Regions from separate parts of the Mycolicibacterium litorale genome, predicted to be linked through region 1. Evidence: riboswitches for the same ligand, from Rfam matches in the RefSeq annotation. Region 1 holds a riboswitch; the other holds the start of a gene.
The links. A riboswitch is a leader RNA that binds a small molecule or an ion and turns the genes downstream of it on or off. The one in region 1 is predicted to bind glycine.
Positions count from the first base shown of each region.

Region 2: another riboswitch for glycine. It lies ahead of gcvP (aminomethyl-transferring glycine dehydrogenase); the one in region 1 lies ahead of gcvH (glycine cleavage system protein GcvH).

Region 1 covers NZ_AP022586.1:4,482,900-4,487,315, forward strand. Annotated here, with positions in the region: gene G6N30_RS21340 (TetR/AcrR family transcriptional regulator) at 1-197, opposite strand, end outside; gene G6N30_RS21345 (L-serine ammonia-lyase) at 244-1,629, opposite strand; gene gcvH (glycine cleavage system protein GcvH) at 1,626-2,027, opposite strand; glycine riboswitch at 2,236-2,326, opposite strand; gene G6N30_RS21355 (energy-coupling factor transporter transmembrane component T family protein) at 2,380-3,141, opposite strand; gene G6N30_RS21360 (ABC transporter ATP-binding protein) at 3,138-4,416, opposite strand, start outside.
Region 2 covers NZ_AP022586.1:1,551,346-1,555,761, forward strand. Annotated here, with positions in the region: gene G6N30_RS07285 (DUF1028 domain-containing protein) at 1-344, shown strand, start outside; gene G6N30_RS07290 (M20 family metallopeptidase) at 334-1,551, shown strand; glycine riboswitch at 1,566-1,664, shown strand; gene gcvP (aminomethyl-transferring glycine dehydrogenase) at 1,829-4,416, shown strand, end outside.

The sequences.
Region 1 (4,416 bases):
TCCGCCGACCTCGCGACATGGTCGACCAGCCCGTCCATCAAGGCCTGTTTGGTGGGGAAGTGGTACATCAACCCGGGTTTGGTCAGGCCGGTGCGGTCGGCCACGGATTCGAGCGAGATCGGGGCACCCTCGTCGAGCAGGGCGCGGGCCGCGACGAAGATGGCCTCGACAGATGAGGGTCGCCCCCGTGCGGTCACCCGATTTACTTTACCGTCCGGTTGGTAAAGTAAATCCTCTAGGTATTCAGCACTCGACCAGGTTCACCGATACGTTGACGGCGAGGCCCCCGGTCGAGGTCTCCTTGTACCGGGAGTGCATGTCGGCGCCCGTGGTGCGCATCGTCTCGATGACCTGGTCCAGGCTCACGCGGTGGGTCCCGTCGCCGCGCAGCGCCATGCGCGCGGCGTTGATCGCCTTGCCGGCCGAGATGGCATTGCGCTCGATGCACGGGATCTGCACCAGCCCCGCGATGGGGTCACACGTCAGCCCCAGGCTGTGTTCCATCGCGATCTCCGCGGCGTTCTCCACCTGATGGGGCGTGCCGCCCAGCACTTCGGCCAACCCGGCGGCGGCCATCGCGGCCGCCGAGCCGACCTCGCCCTGACAGCCGACCTCGGCGCCGGAGATCGAGGCGCGCTCCTTGAACAGCGACCCGATGGCGCCCGCGGTCAGCAGGAACCGGACGGCTGTGTCGTCCGGATTCTCCGTGCCGGCCCGGGTGTAGTGCACCGCGTAGTGCATGACGGCCGGCACGATGCCGGCAGCGCCGTTGGTGGGTGCGGTGACGACGCGTCCGCCGGTCGCGTTCTCCTCATTGACCGCGAGTGCAACGAGATTGACCCAGTCCTCGGCGAATTCCGGTCGGCGTTCCGGGTCCTCGGCGCGAAGGCGCTCGTACCACGACTTGGCGCGACGCCGGACCCCGAGCGCGCCCGGGAGCAGGCCGTCGCGGCGGATGCTGCGCTGCTCACACTCCACCATGACGTCGCGGATGTCTAGCAACCTGGACCGGATCTCACCCCTTGTGCGGCTGTAGGTTTCGTTGCGGAGCACGACCTCGCTGATCGGGATGTCCAGGCGGTCGCAGATGCCGAGCAGTTCGGCACCCGAGCCGTAGGGCAGCGGTACCGGTCGCGCGGTGTGGCGGTCGTCGTGGGCCGAACCCTCGGTGACGACGAACCCGCCGCCGACGGAGAAGTAGGTCTCGGCGGCCAGCACGTCGCCGCGCGCGTCGAGAGCGGTGAAGCGCATCCCGTTGCTGTGCGTGGGCAGCACGGTTGCGGGATGGAGGGCGATGTCGCGTTCGCGCAGCCGCACGGGCACGGTCGCGTCCACTCTGACGACCCCGGTCTGCTCGATCTCGCGGGCCCGCGATTCCTTGTGCCGCGTGGGAATCGTCTCGGGTCGGCAGCCCTCCAGTCCCAGCAGGATGGCCGCCATCGTGCCGTGCCCCGCGCCGGTGGCGGCCAGCGACCCGTAGAGGTCGACGCGCATGCCGGCGAGTGCCCCCAGCCGGCCTCCGTCCCGCAGCATGCCGACGAACTGATTGGCCGCGCGCATCGGTCCGACCGTGTGAGAACTCGACGGGCCGATGCCTATCGAGAACAGGTCGAACACGCTGACGGTCATGACGAGGCTTCGTTCGCTTCGGCGTATTCCGCGGCGGTCAGCAGCGGACCGACCGCGGTCACGTCGACCGTGAAGAGCCATCCCGCGCCGTAGGGGTCGGCGGACACCAGGCCGGGGTCCTCGACCGCGGCGGTGTTGATCTCGGTGATGGTTCCGGTCACCGGGGCGACCAGGTCGGACACCGACTTGGTGGACTCCACCTCACCGCAGGCCGCTCCGGCGGTGACCTCGGCGCCCACCTCCGGCAGGTCGAGGAACACCAGGTCGCCGAGTGCTTCGGCGGCCACCCGGGTGATACCGACTCGGACGGGGTCGACGGGCACCTCCGCGGAAGTGAGGGTCACCCACTCGTGGTCGGCGCTGTACAGACGGTCGACGGGAAGCTCGGTGGTGGTCACGGTGATGTCCACCCGGCGAGGTCGGTGAACGTGGCGACGAGTGCGGGACATCGGGACATGAGGGCAGCTCCAGGGTTCGAGAGCCCGGACCACACCGGGCTGGCGCCCTCCCCGCTCTGTCCGGGAACCTGAGAGTCTGAGACGCCGCAGCGGCGTCGTACACCTTCGGTCAGACCGGTCGTGCGACCGGTCTAGTCTCCAGAGTTGCCTCGGCGTCGCGGTACTGGGGCCTGAGAGATTCCCGGGGAGGAGATTGCTCCTACGGCGCCTCGAATTCGAGGTTCTCCCACAACGCTTCAACGGCGTATTCAGTTCGTTGAGTCCACAACATACACACCCGCTCGATCGTCGGCTACCCCCCGATGAAGCTCCACGCGCCGGAGACGACCGAGACGGCGACCGACGCCACGGCGATGGCGATGCCCGCCGCCACGAGAGCGAATTCGGGTGCACCGAAGGTGGACGGACGCGCCCATGTGCGGCCGGGGTAGGCGCCGAATCCCCGCGCTTCCATCGCGGTTGCCAGTTTGGAGCCGCGGCGCAGCGCGAAGACCAGCAAGGCGAACGCCTGACCCAGCGCTCGCCGCAGCCGGGCGTGGTCGGCGACGCCCCGCGCCCTGCGCGCGTAGCCCAGGTACCGCCAGTCCTCCCGCAGCAACCCGACGAGGCGCATTCCGGCCAGCGCGCCGACGACGAATCGCGAGGGCAGCCGCAGGATCTGACCCAGCCCGTCCGCCAGTTCGGTCGGCTGCACGTCGAGGAACAGGAACACCGACGGCAGGGCGATCGCCAGCACACGCAGGAACATGGCCAGCGCCAGCGCGATGGAGCCGTCACTGACGTTGATCAGCAGGAAATGCCAGTGCACGGTGCCGCCGACCTCGCCGTAGAGCAGGTTGGTGAGGGCGGTCAGGCCGGCCGCGACCGTGATGAGACCACCCCGAATCAGGAAGGGCCGCAACCGAACCCCGAGCGCGACGAACAGCGGTATCTCGAGCACGAGCGCGGTGAGAGCCGAAACCCAGTCGACACTCAATACGAGCGCGACGGCGATCACCGCCGCGGTCAGCAGCCGCGCGACCGGGTTCACCGAACGGCGGGCGTCGACGCTCATAGTGCGGTGCTCGGTGAGCCGACGGCGGCGAGCGGGAGCTCGATGCGGTCGTCGGCGAGGAGTTCGACGAATTCGGCGTCGTGGGTGACGGCGACCACCGCGGTGCCGTCGTCGGCGATCTCGGCGAGCAGGTGGATCAGCTCCGCCCAGGTGCGGCGGTCCTGACCGAACGTCGGTTCATCGAGGACGATGACACCCGGCCGCGTCATCAGCACGGTGGCCACCGACAGCCGGCGCTTCTCTCCGCCGGAGAGCGTGTACGGGCTCTGGTCGGCCAGGTGGGCGAGACGGAGCCGCTCGAGCAGGGCGTCGCCCAGTGCGGCCGTCTCTACCGGGTCACGTTTGAGTGCTCTTGGGCCGAGGGTGATTTCGTCGCGCACGGTACCGGCCAGGAACTGATGTTCGGGGTCCTGGAAGACGCTCGTGATCCGGGTGAGGAGCTCCTTGGAGCGCCAGCGGACCGGTTGCCGGTTCTTCGCCGACGGGGCGAAGGCGGCCGCGGCTTCGAAGGTGCCGCCGAGTGGTGGCAGCAGTCCACCGACGGTCAGCGCGAGGGTTGACTTGCCCGAGCCGTTCGGTCCGGTGACCGCGGTGATTCGGCCGCGCCGCAGATCGAAGCCCAGCCCGTCGTGCAGGGCCGGACCCGGACGGTAACCGACCGCCAGATCTCCGGCGGTCAGCAGCGGTTCGGCGCACGCGGGAGGAGTACGGGTGATGACCGGGACAGGACCGTCGGGCACCCAGATGCCAGCCTCGAGCAGTCGTGCGCTCTCCCGCCGCACCGTCTGTTCCGGTGAGCCGTCGGCGACGATGCCGCCGTTCTCACCCAGGACGATGACCCGGTCGATGACCGGCAGCCAGACCTTCGTGCGGTGTTCGACGACGACGACCGTGGCGCCGGTCAGGTCGGCCGCGGCGGTGACGGCGTCGCGCACCTCGGCGACGCCGTCGGGGTCGAGGTTGGCGGTGGGCTCGTCGAGCAGGATGAGACCCGGGTGCATCGCCAGCACACCGGCCAGGGCGAGGCGTTGCTTCTGCCCGCCCGACAGGTGCGCGGTGTCCTGGGTGAGCGGCAGGGTCAGCCCGACCGCGCGCAGCGCATCGTGCACACGCGGCCAGATCGCCGCGCGGGGGACGCGGAAGTTCTCCATGCCGAACGCGACATCGTCGCCGACGCGGGACAGGATGACCTGGGAGTCGGGATCCTGCAGCACCATCCCGATCCGGGAGCGCTGGTCGGCCGGTCGCACGCCGTCGACCAGCAGCCGTCCTGTC
Region 2 (4,416 bases), 2.6 Mb from region 1:
GCGTGGTGGCCGCGGGCAACATGCTCGCGGGACGCCGGACGATCACCGAGCTGGTGCGCGGCTACGAGCGTTCGACCGCAACGGAATTCGAAGGCAGACTGCTCGACGGACTGGGCGCCGCGCTGGCCGCCGGTGGGGAGGAGGGCCCTGTCCACGCGGCCGGCCTGCTGGTCTACCGCGAAGTGGAGTGGCCGGAGACCACACTGCGGGTCGACTGGGCCGACGATCCGTACGAAGCGTTGTGCGCGCTGTGGGATGTCTGGGCGCCCCAGCGCGACGACTACGTCCGGCGGGCGCTGGATCCCGCGGCGGCACCGTCGTTCGGAGCGCCCGGTGACCTCTGACCCCGCGCAGCACCGGGACGCCACGGCGCGCCGCAAGCGGGCCGCGCAGGAGTGTCTCGACCGCCGCTGGGACACGATCCGCGAGATCAGCACCGGCCTGCACGCCGACCCGGAGACCGCGTGGCACGAGGTGCGCGCCCATCGCCGGCTCACCGCGCTGCTCGCATCCGAGGGATTCACCGTCGACCCGAGGGCCGGAGGCCTCGACACCGCCTTCCGCGCCACCGCCGGCTCCGGGCCCGTCCACGTGGCGTTCGTCGCGGAGTACGACGCTCTGCCCGGGCTCGGCCACGCCTGCGGCCACAACCTGATCGCGGCGGCCTCGGTCGGCGCGGCGCTGATGGTGCGCGCCGCCGAGGACGCGGTGCCGGGGGCGGGGCTCACGGTGCACGTCATCGGCACACCGGCCGAGGAGGGCGGCGGCGGCAAGATCCTGATGCTCGAGGCCGGACAGTTCGCCGACATCGATGCGGCGATGATGATGCACCCCGGGCCGGCCGACGCCGCGCGCGCCGAGCCGTTCGCCGTCGCGCACTGGGAGGTCACCTACCGGGGTGTCGGTGCGCACGCCGCGGCATACCCGCATCTGGGGGTCAACGCCGCTGACGGGTTCACCGTCGCCCAGGTCGCGATCGGACTCCTGCGTCAGCACCTGCCGCCGACCGTGCGGGTGCACGGAGTGGTCACCGAGGCGGGAACGGCGCCCAACGCGGTGCCCGACCTCGCGACGGGCCGCTGGTACGTGCGGGCGGCAAGCCTGTCCGAACTCGACGACGTCGAGCGGCGAATACGGGCCTGTTTCACCGCGGGCGCCACCGCCACCGGATGCGAACTGCGGATTCGCGACGAATCGCCCCGCTATTCGGAGTTCCGTACCGACGAGCAGCTGCTCGGCTGGTTCGTCGACAACGCCGCGGCCCTTGGCCGGGACATGACCTCGCCGCCGCCGGACGGCGCGGCGGCGATGAGGACGGCGTCGACGGACATGGGCAACGTGTCCCAGCACGTCCGGGCCATCCACCCGTACCTCGGCATCGGCTCGCTGCCTGCGGTCAACCACCAGCGCGCGTTCGCCGACGCGGCGGTCGGACCGCTGGCCGAGCGGGCGCTGCGCGACGGCGCGACGGCGCTGGCATGGACGGCGATCGACTTCGCCGCGCATGCTGCCGCGACCTCGCGGTGCACCCACTCGGATCGAGCCCGCTAAACTGGTGCCTGCATCGCCCGTGTGCGGGAGAGCTCCGTGACCGCCAGTCACGGGCGCCGAAGGAGCAACACCTCTCCGTCAACCTCTCAGGCACCCAGGACCGCGCACGGTTTCGATGCCTCTGGAAAGCGGTGGACCAGCGGTCCACCCGCCCATGGGGAAAGGCACGGATCCCGACGGCGTCGGACCGCGCTGAATCTCTCAGGCGCCCGCCCGGGTCGACGACAGAGGGAGAGGGATCGTCCAGCGGTTCTGCGCCCGGTAGGAGATCTCACCCGTGCTCGATGCTCATCAGCCCCGTTTCGCCGACCGGCACATCGGTCCCGACTCCGACGCCGTCGCGGTCATGCTCGACACGATCGGCGTGGCGACCCTCGACGACCTCGCCGCCAAGGCCCTGCCGGCCAACATCCTCGACGCGCTGTCGGCCGACGGAGTCGCGCCCGGCCTGGAGTCGCTGCCTGCCCCCGCGTCCGAGGCCGAGGCGCTGGCCGAACTGCGCGCGCTGGCCGAGTCGAACACCGTCGCGGTGTCGATGATCGGCCAGGGGTACTTCGACACCCTCACCCCGCCGGTGTTGCGCCGCAACATCCTGGAGAACCCGGCCTGGTACACCGCCTATACGCCGTATCAGCCCGAGATCAGCCAGGGCCGTCTCGAGGCGCTGCTGAACTTCCAGACCATGGTGTGCGACCTGACCGGCCTCGAAGTGGCGAATGCGTCGATGCTCGACGAGGCCACCGCGGCTGCCGAGGCCATGACGCTGATGCAGCGCGCCGGCCGCAGCACGTCGACTCGCCTGGCCGTCGACGCCGACGTGTACCGCCAGACCGCAGCCGTCCTGGCCACCCGCGCCCGCCCGCTCGGGATCGAGATCGTGACCGCCGACCTGCGCCAGGGCCTGCCCGAGGGCGACTTCTTCGGGGTGATCGTCCAGCTGCCCGGCGCGAGCGGTGCCCTCGTCGACTGGGCGCCGCTGGTCGCCGAGGCGCACGAGCGCGGTGCCCTCGTCGCGGTGGGCGCTGACCTGCTCGCGATGACCATCGTCACCCCACCGGGCGAGTACGACGCCGACGTCGCCTTCGGCAGCACCCAGCGGTTCGGTGTGCCGATGGGATTCGGCGGTCCGCACGCCGGCTACCTCGCCGTCCACACCAAGCACGCCCGGCAGCTGCCCGGCCGTCTGGTCGGGGTGTCGGTGGACGCCGACGGCGCGCCGGCGTACCGGCTCGCGTTGCAGACGCGAGAACAGCACATCCGCCGGGACAAGGCGACCAGCAACATCTGCACCGCGCAGGTGCTGCTGGCGGTCATGGCGGCCATGTACGCCAGCTATCACGGTGCCGAGGGGCTGACCTCGATCGCCCGCCGCGTGCACGGGCACGCCCGTGCGGTCGCCACCGGTCTGGCGCAGGCCGGTGTGGAGGTGGTGCACGACGCGTTCTTCGACACCGTGCTGGCCCGCGTGCCCGGCCGCGCCGCCGAGATCCGCGATACCGCCAAGTCGCACGGGATCAACCTCTGGTTGGTCGACGCCGACCACGTCTCCGTGGCGTGTGATGAGGCGACCACCGCGGACCACGTCGCCGCGGTGCTGGCCGCGTTCGGCGCCACCCGCGGTGGCCAGCCGTTCACCGGTCCCGAGATCGCCACGCGCACTTCGCCTTTCCTCACCCACCCGGCGTTCACCCGGTACCGCACCGAAACCGAGATGATGCGTTACCTGCGGTCGTTGGCGGACAAGGACATCGCGCTGGACCGCAGCATGATTCCGCTGGGTTCGTGCACGATGAAGCTCAACGCCGCCGCCGAGATGGAGCCGATCACCTGGCCGGAGTTCGCCAGGCAGCATCCGTTCGCCCCTGAGGGTGACGCCCCGGGCCTGCGCCGGCTGATCGCCGATCTGCAGACCTGGCTCACCGGCATCACCGGCTATGACGAGATCTCGTTGCAGCCCAACGCCGGATCGCAGGGCGAGTACGCCGGACTGTTGGCGATCAAGGCCTACCACGAGGCCAACGGCGCCCCCGAGCGCGACGTGTGCCTGATCCCGTCGAGCGCCCACGGCACGAACGCCGCGTCCGCGGCGCTGGCCGGGATGCGGGTCGTGGTGGTGGCGTGCCGCGCCAACGGCGACGTCGACCTGGACGATCTGCGCGCCAAGGTCACCGAGAACGCCGACCGGCTGGCCGCGCTGATGATCACCTACCCGTCCACCCACGGCGTGTACGAGCACGACGTCGCGGACATCTGCGCGGCCGTGCACGATGCGGGCGGGCAGGTCTACGTCGACGGCGCGAACCTCAACGCCCTGGTCGGGCTCGCCCGCCCGGGCCGCTTCGGCGGCGACGTCAGCCACCTCAACCTGCACAAGACGTTCTGCATCCCGCACGGCGGCGGCGGGCCGGGTGTCGGCCCCGTCGCGGTCCGTGCTCACCTCGCGCCGTACCTGCCGGGTCATCCGCTCGCCGCGGAACTGGGTGACGACTACACCGTGTCGGCCGCCCCGTACGGTTCCGCGTCGATCCTGCCGATCACCTGGATGTACATCCGGATGATGGGCGCGCCCGGTCTGCGCGCGGCCTCGCTGACGGCGATCGCCTCGGCGAACTACGTGGCCCGCCGCCTCGACGAGTACTACCCGGTGCTGTACACCGGCGAGAACGGCATGGTCGCCCACGAGTGCATCCTGGACCTGCGCACCATCACCAAGCAGACCGGTGTCACGGTGGACGATGTGGCGAAGCGGCTGGCGGACTTCGGATTCCACGCACCGACCATGAGTTTCCCGGTGGCGGGCACCCTGATGGTCGAGCCGACCGAGAGTGAATCGCTGACCGAGGTGAACGCGTTCTGTGAGGCGAT